4 regions of the Klebsiella sp. MISC125 genome follow, and region 1 is predicted to be linked to each of the others. Evidence: predicted binding sites of a transcription regulator. Region 1 holds the regulator's gene; each other region holds the start of a gene.
The links. Region 1 encodes CRP, which controls carbon source genes, mostly activating them, when cyclic AMP is high. Its sites were predicted from a motif close to ATGTGANNNNNNTCACAT; they were not measured.
Positions count from the first base shown of each region.

Region 2: a site for CRP is predicted at 1,092-1,109, ahead of ACMYSL_RS07135 (PTS sugar transporter subunit IIB). Genes of this name have one in related genera too.
Region 3: a site for CRP is predicted at 1,075-1,092, ahead of epd (erythrose-4-phosphate dehydrogenase). Genes of this name have one in related genera too.
Region 4: a site for CRP is predicted at 958-975, ahead of ACMYSL_RS24255 (2-hydroxycarboxylate transporter family protein). Genes of this name have one in related genera too.

Region 1 is NZ_CP180448.1:533,607-535,809, reverse strand. It holds gene ACMYSL_RS02430 (phosphoribulokinase) at 1-197, shown strand, start outside; gene ACMYSL_RS02425 (OsmC family protein) at 253-657, opposite strand; gene crp (cAMP-activated global transcriptional regulator CRP) at 962-1,594, shown strand; gene ACMYSL_RS02415 (YccS/YhfK family putative transporter) at 1,646-2,203, shown strand, end outside.
Region 2 is NZ_CP180448.1:1,492,435-1,494,637, reverse strand. It holds gene ACMYSL_RS07140 (PTS galactitol transporter subunit IIC) at 1-637, opposite strand, end outside; gene ACMYSL_RS07135 (PTS sugar transporter subunit IIB) at 641-922, opposite strand; gene ACMYSL_RS07130 (ABC transporter substrate-binding protein) at 1,151-1,966, opposite strand; gene speB (agmatinase) at 1,982-2,203, opposite strand, start outside.
Region 3 is NZ_CP180448.1:947,449-949,651, reverse strand. It holds gene epd (erythrose-4-phosphate dehydrogenase) at 1-881, opposite strand, end outside; partial or broken gene ACMYSL_RS04560 (prohibitin family protein) at 1,156-1,245, shown strand; gene ACMYSL_RS04555 (nucleoside/nucleotide kinase family protein) at 1,293-2,009, opposite strand; gene ACMYSL_RS04550 (MltR family transcriptional regulator) at 2,006-2,203, opposite strand, start outside.
Region 4 is NZ_CP180448.1:5,181,384-5,183,586, reverse strand. It holds gene ACMYSL_RS24260 (ATP-binding protein) at 1-775, opposite strand, end outside; gene ACMYSL_RS24255 (2-hydroxycarboxylate transporter family protein) at 1,100-2,203, shown strand, end outside.

The DNA of each region.
Region 1 (2,203 bases):
TTGATGAAAGCTTTGTCGTTATCCATTTCCGCAACTTACAGAATATCGATTTCCCCTGGCTACTGGCGATGCTTCAGGGCTCGTTTATCTCGCATATGAACACGCTAGTGGTGCCGGGAGGGAAAATGGGGCTGGCCATGGAGCTCATCATGGCGCCATTGGTCGAGCGGCTAATGGAAGGCAGGAAAATCAATTAACAAAAAACCCCGGTAGCGCAGCGCATGCCGGGGCGACGAGTTCGCGCCGTTCGGCTTATCCCTCGATCACTTCATAAGAGTGAGTTATGTTTACCGCTTTCTCCAGCATCAGCGCCACCGAGCAATATTTTTCCGCCGATAGGTCAACTGCGCGAGAAACGGCAGCATCTTTCAGCTCTTTACCGGTCACGATAAAATGCAGATTGATATGGGTAAACAGACGCGGTGCTTCCTCGCGACGCTCAGAAGTCAGCTTAACTTCGCAGTTAGTGACGTTATGGCGTCCCTTCTGCAGGATAGAAACCACGTCAATTGCGCTACATCCGCCCGCCGCCATCAACACCATTTCCATCGGGCTAGGCGCTTTATCCCCGGAATTACCGTCCATCAGAATCTGGTGACCAGAAGCCGACTCACCAATGAAGGTTAACCCTTCAACCCATTTCACTCGCGCTTGCATAAATTTAACTCCAGGGCTGTAATTTTCCTGACAGATTACGCGCACATAACAATTCTCGCAACGGAAGGCGACCTAGGTCATGCTGAAGCGAGACACCAGGAGACACGCGGCGAAAGCTATGCTAAAACAATCGGGATGCTACAGTAATACATTGATGCACTGCATGTATGCTGAGGAGTTCACATTACAGGCTGCAGGAAATTTTCAGCCAGATTCCCAGGTATAGGGATTTAATACGATTGCATGCCCGGATGCCGTGTAGTGTCGGCATCTGGAGATAGCTTATAACAGAGGATAACCGCGCATGGTGCTTGGCAAACCGCAAACAGACCCTACCCTTGAATGGTTCTTGTCTCATTGCCACATTCATAAGTACCCCTCAAAGAGCACGCTGATCCACCAGGGTGAGAAAGCAGAAACGTTGTACTACATCGTTAAAGGCTCCGTGGCTGTACTCATCAAGGATGAAGAAGGTAAAGAGATGATCCTCTCTTACCTCAACCAGGGCGATTTCATCGGTGAATTAGGCCTGTTTGAAGAAGGTCAGGAACGTAGTGCATGGGTACGTGCGAAAACCGCATGTGAAGTGGCCGAAATCTCCTACAAAAAATTCCGTCAGTTGATCCAGGTTAACCCGGACATCCTGATGCGTCTCTCTTCGCAAATGGCACGTCGCCTGCAGGTTACGTCAGAGAAAGTCGGTAACCTCGCCTTCCTCGACGTGACGGGTCGTATCGCCCAGACGCTGCTGAACCTGGCAAAACAGCCTGATGCGATGACCCACCCGGACGGTATGCAAATTAAAATTACCCGTCAGGAAATCGGTCAGATCGTTGGATGCTCCCGCGAAACCGTTGGTCGTATCCTGAAAATGCTGGAAGATCAAAACCTGATCTCCGCGCACGGTAAAACTATCGTCGTCTACGGTACCCGTTAAGTCGGCAAAACGGCGTATTGCATAGCAATACGCCGTTTTTGTTTCCCCCTCATGTGGCGCAGGCTGATTTACCACCCGGAAGTCAACTACGCACTGCGGCAAACGCTGGTGTTGTGTCTGCCGGTCGCAATCGGACTTCTTCTCGGACATTTACAGCAGGGCTTACTGTTTTCCCTGGTACCAGCCTGTTGCAACATTGCCGGTCTGGACACACCACATAAGCGCTTCTTTAAACGCCTGATTATTGGCGGTTGCCTGTTTGCTGGCTGTAGCCTGATTGTCCAGCTCCTGCTGCAACGCGAGATCCCTCTACCGCTGATTCTCACTGGTCTGGCGCTAATCCTTGGGGTGACTGCCGAAATCAGTTCACTGCACGCGCGACTACTGCCTGCTTCACTTATTGCCGCCATTTTTACCCTCAGCCTTGCGGGCAACATGCCGGTGTGGGAGCCACTGCTAATCTACGCGCTCGGCACCTTATGGTATGGCGTCTTTAACTGGTTCTGGTTTTGGCTATGGCGCGAACAACCGCTGCGCGAGTCGCTGAGCCTGCTCTACCGCGAACTGGCTAACTATTGCGAGGCCAAATACAGCCTGCTGACCCAGCAT
Region 2 (2,203 bases), 960 kb from region 1:
GGATAACTTCGGTATCAATTTTGATATCGCGAATAACCGGGATGCGGTCAACAATGGCATTCACCAACCACGCAGCCGGGACAAATGATGCGGAAAAACCGTGCGGTACCGAAATAGATGGTAGGTTCAGGTATTTCTCAACATCACCACTAGTACGGTCGGCAATCACCATCGTAATAATACAGTTGATACCAGCAGCAAATATCCCCAGCCACAGGCTATCGGTAATAATCGTCACCAGAGAACCGGTAAAGGCATGATGCCACAGGTTCCAGATATCCACGTTCAGCACCCGCGTGGTTTTGGTATACAGCATCAACACGTTAATCGCGACGCACACCGGAATCACCAGCGCGCCGACCCGGGTCCCCATCGCTACCGCTGCAGCAGCAGGCCAGCCTACGTCCAGCACGTTGAGATTCAGACCAAAACGCTCCACCAGCGCATGGCTTACCGGGGTCAGGGAATCGATCATCAGATTAACGGTAATGCTTAAGCCGATAAAACCAATACCAACCATTAAACCGGCTTTTAATGCTTTGCTCAGCGACAGGCGTAATATCAAACCGAGGAGCATAAATATTAGCGGCATCATGACCGATGCCCCTAAACCTACAATGTAATCAACAATAAACATGGCTTAACCCTCGGCGAGAATTAATTCTTTCACGCTGCTGAAAACTTTATCAGTACCCATACCGGTTAATAGCGGCAGAGCGTTAACAACGGGAATAGAAAGCGCAACCGGCGAAGTAGAAACAATAAAATCTACATCGTCGCGGGTTTTGGCTTCAGCCACGGTTCCCTGGGAAATACGGACTTTATCGAGAATATTCTCTTTTTTCAGGAAGTCCTGGAGCTTATTTAACGCAACGGTACTGGTCGCCACACCGGCGCCGCAGCAAATCATCATGTGTTTCATGAGCAATCCTCTCTGTTTTGGTGAGAGGAATTAAAGCATGCAGGAAAAATATGAATTGTGATCAGTGTGTAATTTTACACACTGAGTACACAATGAATTGTAGAGTTAAAAGTAAGACATTGATAAGTAGTGATTTTAAATCATACTCAAATGTGTAATCACGCTAAAAATGTGATGAACATCTCATTACAGTGTCCGTTCATCTGTATATTTTATATTTTTTACACACTACTGCACCGTGTCATCGGTGATGCCGTATACCGCATATTTTTTCAGCAAGGCGCTGTACTCACCATTTTCACGCAGGGTTTTCAGTGCGGAGGTCAACTGTTGCGCCAGCGCCTGGTTACCCTTCTTGATGTAAATACCCAGCGTTTGCGGATATATCGTCTGCGGGGAACTGACCTTCAGTCGGCCTTTGCTGCGCTGGGTAAACAGGCTGACTACGCCAGCAATATCCACCTGAGCCTGAATATTGCCGGAGAGCAGTGCCTGCAGCGTCTCCGGCGCGGTCGGGAACTCTTTAATCTCAATCGCCCCTTTACCCTGCGCCTGGCAATAGCTCGCCGAAAGCTCATGCAGCTTTTTCACCCACGATGTACCCTGCTGCAGCCCAATGGTTAAGCCACAAAGTTCGTTTTCCGTTTGCGGCGCAACTTTGCTATCGCTGCGCACCATGATATAGGCCCCGGTTTTAGCATAAGGGATCGCATCCGCCTGCTGGGTACGCTCCGGCGTAATATAGAGTGCAGAGATCACCGCATCCTGGCGTCCCCCGCTCAGGCCGAGGATCAAGCTGCTAAATTTGGTATCCACCAGTTGTAGCGTCAGGCCCGCTTTTTGGCTTAATAACGCCGCCAGTTCAGCATCAAAACCGACGATTTTGTCATCCTGCCAGGATTCAAAAGGCGGGTAGGCGACTTCCATCGCTATTTTCAGTTTTCCCGGCGACAGAGTCGCATCCGCCGCATTGGCCGCCGTAACAAGGCCTGATGCCAGAACCAACGCGGTAGCGAGATAGCGCAATGAGAGATTTCTTTTCATCATAATTCTCCGCTGTTATTGAGAAATACGCCGATGATGGGCGTCGGCAAGCTGGCACAGGAGTTCAAACATCATGGTCGCGCCGGTCAGGCTGGTCAGATTGCCCTGGTCAAAGGGAGGCGAGACTTCCACCACGTCGGCACCAATCAGATTCAATCCAGCAAGCTGACGAACGCAGCGCTGGGCCTGCAGCGTGGTCATACCGCCAATTTCCGGCGTTCCGGTACCAGGCGCATA
Region 3 (2,203 bases), 410 kb from region 1:
CTATGCGGATCGTGGTTGAAATCTATCGAGACTAACGGTAATTCCGTATAGTCAACTATACCATGAAATGTACCCTGTGCTGCTTTTTGCAGCAACTGGTTGACTTCACTTGCTTTTACTGGTTTCTTCACCGTCACGCTGAGGTCGATAGCCGTCACATTAATGGTCGGCACACGCACCGCAATCGCTTCGAAACGATCGTTAAACTGGGGGAAAAAACGCGTAATCCCCGCAGCAAGCTTAGTATCAACCGGGATAATCGACTGACTGGCTGCTCGAGTACGACGCAAATCCGGATGCCAGGAATCAATGACCTGCTGATCGTTCATTGATGAGTGGATCGTCGTTACCGTTCCTGACTCTATGCCGTAGGCATCATCTAACAGTTTAATGACCGGAATAATGCAGTTGGTCGTGCAGGAGGCGTTGGAGACGATACGGTGCTCGGCTCGCAGTTCATCATGATTGACGCCAAAAACAACCGTCGCGTCGAGATCGTTGCCGCCAGGATGTGAAAAGAGCACTTTCTTCGCGCCAGCCTGAAGATGGGCTTCGCCATGTTCACGGCTGCCGTAAACGCCCGTACAATCAAGCACCACATCCACCGCCAGCTCACGCCAGGGCAACGCCTCAAGGGAAGATTCATGCAGCAGGCGAATAGCATCATCGCCGACAAACAGTTGCTCTCTCTCCTGGCGTACATCCCAGGCAAAGCGCCCATGGCTGGTGTCATATTTCAACAAATGAGCGATGCCGGCAGCATCCGCCAGTTCATTGATTGCCACCACGGTGATTTCCGCACGACGCCCGGATTCATACAAAGCACGAACCACGTTACGCCCGATGCGACCGAAGCCATTAATCGCAATGCGTATGGTCATAGGTCTCCTGCAAGGCTGTCCATGAAATGAGGTGGCTGACAGAGTAATGCAGCTACGCTCTAAGGGAAACCTTACCTGTCGCAAACTGCGACTGATTGATTAATTGTCGAACATTTAGACGACTGAAACGCTTCAGCTAGAATAAGCGAAACAAGGAATAAAAGGAATGACTGTCCAGTTGAAGAAGCCATTTATCTGACTTACGTCACATTTTAAAAGGAATAGTTGCAACGCGAGTAACGAATAGCAAAGACGATGCGAGCAGACTTCTTGTCTTGTCGCTCTGACCACAGCGGAGCGTTGGGATGGTAAATTGCCGGAGACCATGATTCCTGGCGGCACTGTTCCCTTTATCTCAACTAAATACAAACAGGGCCGTTATCGCGGCCCTTTTTGCAACACTCGCCTGAGTCAAGGGCAGGCAATCTTATATGCACCGTCAGCCGTCATCTCTAACGTCAGGTTTGCAGCCCGGCTGTTTTCGAGCACACGGCGAACGTTCGGACCATCGGTACGCTCGTAAAACGCCTCGGCTTCAGCTTGCGACAGGCCTCCGGCCAGCTTGCGTCCAACCAGCCTATCCCGCAAAGCGTTGGCTGGCGCTTTAATAAACAGTGAAAAATCGCAAAACTCCGCGAGTACACGCCACTGCTCATCATCCAGCAGCAGCCAGTTGCCCTCAACGATAACAACGGGGGCATTTACATTAATGGCAGCTTCTACCGGGTCGTGTTTTTGCCGATCGTATTGCGGCCAGTCGCCCTCACCCTCGCGAATCTGGCGAAGATTTTTCGCCAGCTTGGTCACATCGAACGTTTCCGGTGCGCCTTTCGAGCTACGTAACCCATGCTCTTCAAGCCAAGTGTTATAGCGGTGAAAACCGTCCATCGGTAGCGTCTGGATGGGTGTCAAATGCGAGTCCTGACGCGCTAAAAACTCCCAAAACGTCGTAAGCGTCGATTTCCCTGTCCCTGGCGGCGCACTGAGGAAAATAATGGTCCGCCGGTTCGGCGTTAAAGCATGTAATCGGGTAAAACGGTGCAGTAAAGGTTTATGGACGTTCTCAATTTCGTCATCACTGTACCGGGCATCAACATTCAGCCCATTAATACTCAGCGTTATATTCACGGCGTTAATTCCTTTAATATCGTCGTTATCGCCAACGCCAGCGCGGTTTTCACCATATTAATGAAGCGAATTTCTGACCACGAAGAGAAATCAGCAAACTTCATTGATTTCAACGCGCCATATAATGCGGTGTTATTCGTAATGCTATTTACATTACAAATAAAATCCCAGGTCAACTCGTCCGCAAATCCGGG
Region 4 (2,203 bases), 1.6 Mb from region 1:
TATCGATCGACTTACCTCGTAGCTGGTGCGCGGGCTGGCTCAGCCCGAGCAGGCTGCGGGCGGCATGGTTTATCACTTTAATTCGCCGATTGTGGTCGATCACAATCACCCCTTCGTATATCGACTCCATCATTGCTTTTTGTTGGCGCACCAGCAGGCCGATTTCCCGCGGCTCGAGCGAGAAAATCTGCTTCTTGATGCTGCGGGTGAAGTACCAGGAGAAGACAAACAGCGCGATAAGCAGCAGTACGGCGGCGACGAAAATATTAATCACTTTTTCCAGCGTGATGCTGTCGAGGTAGCTGGTGAGATAGCCAACGGAGACAATGCCGACAACCCGACCCGCATCATCGAGAATCGGCGCTTTGCTGCGTAGCGAAATGCCGAGCCCGCCTTTACGGATGGTGGTGGTGCTTTTCCCCTCCAGCACCGCCTGGTTATCGCCGCCAACTAACCGCGTACCGACCCATTCCGGATGGACCGAGTGAAATAGATGCACTCCCCGCTTATCGCCAATCACGATAAAGCTGGCGTCGCTGTGGGCGGCGATATTTTGCATAAACGGTTTTATCGCCTGCGGGTCTTCAAGTGCCACCTGCTGGCGTAAATTCGGCATTAAAGCAATTTCTTCTGCCTGTATTTTAGCGCGGGCGCTCATTTCCTGATAAAGCTGATGGCTGGCATCGAAATAATAATAAACCCCCAGCAGTGCGAACAGAACTGAGAAAAAGGCGACCAGCGAAATGAACAGCTTAAATTGAAATGAAACTTTCATAAGTAGTATGCACAGTATCAGGGATGCGGCACTCTATCATCTTTTGCGCTGCCGACATCATGGCTGAAGAAAACTTGTGAACGCCTACACAGGCGTCAGGGGAACCAGAATTATCCGCTGGCGGTGAATTTATCAAGGTGAATTAGCAGGTAGATTTAAAACCATAAAAACCACACTAATAAATCAGAGAAATATCACATAAATAATAGAAACCATAAAAACCATAGTGACCATTAAAACTTCGTTCTTAATCTGGCGAGACTCACATTAAGTCTGCGTATGGCCCTCTAACCTGAAAAGTAATAATAACCAGAGGGCTTAATTATGAGCACCACAGACAATGCATTCTCTGCAACCATCGATCCTATTAACACGCCGAAAGCACCGCTCAAGCAGCGCTGGTGGCATATCCTCGATAACTGGAAAGTCGGTATTATCCCGCTGCCGCTGTTTCTACTAGCAGGTGGCCTGATCGCGCTGGACTGCCTGGGCGGCAAGCTGCCGAGCGACATTGTGGTGATGGTGGCAACGCTGGCCTTTTTCGGCTTTGCCTGCGGTGAATTCGGTAAGCGTTTGCCGGTTCTGGGCAAGCTCGGCGCGGCGGCGATCTGCGCGACGTTTATTCCCTCCGCGCTGGTGCACTATGGCCTGCTGCCGGACGTGGTGGTGGAGTCGACCACCAAGTTCTATAAGTCGACCAACATTCTCTATCTCTACATTTGCTGCATCATCGTCGGCAGCATCATGAGCATGAACCGTACCACGCTAATTCAGGGCTTTCTGCGGATTTTCTTCCCGATGCTGTGCGGAGAAATCGTTGGCATGCTGGTTGGCGTTGGCGTCGGTACCGCTCTGGGGCTGGAGCCGTTCCAGGTATTCTTCTTTATTGTCCTGCCGATTATGGCTGGCGGCGTAGGTGAGGGGGCTATCCCGCTGTCGATAGGCTATGCCGCGCTGATGCATATGGATCAGGGCGTTGCGCTGGGCCGCGTGCTGCCGATGGTGATGTTGGGCAGCCTGACGGCGATTGTTATCTCCGGCTGTTTAAACCAGCTCGGCAAGCGCTTCCCGCATTTAACCGGCGAAGGACAGCTGATGCCAAACCGCCGCAACGAAACGCACCGCGAAGAGTCCGCTGAGGGAAAAATGGATGTGACGACGCTGGCCTCCGGCGCGCTGCTGGCTGTGCTGCTGTATATGCTGGGAATGTTGGGTCAAAAGATGATTGGCCTGCCGGCTCCGGTGGGGATGTTGTTCCTCGCAGTACTGCTGAAACTGGCTAACGGTGTCTCTCCGCGTCTGCAGGAGGGCTCGCAGATGGTGTATAAATTTTTCCGCACGGCAGTGACCTATCCGATTTTGTTTGCCGTTGGCGTGGCGATCACCCCCTGGCAGGAGCTGGTCAACGCCTTCACCGTGAGCAACCTG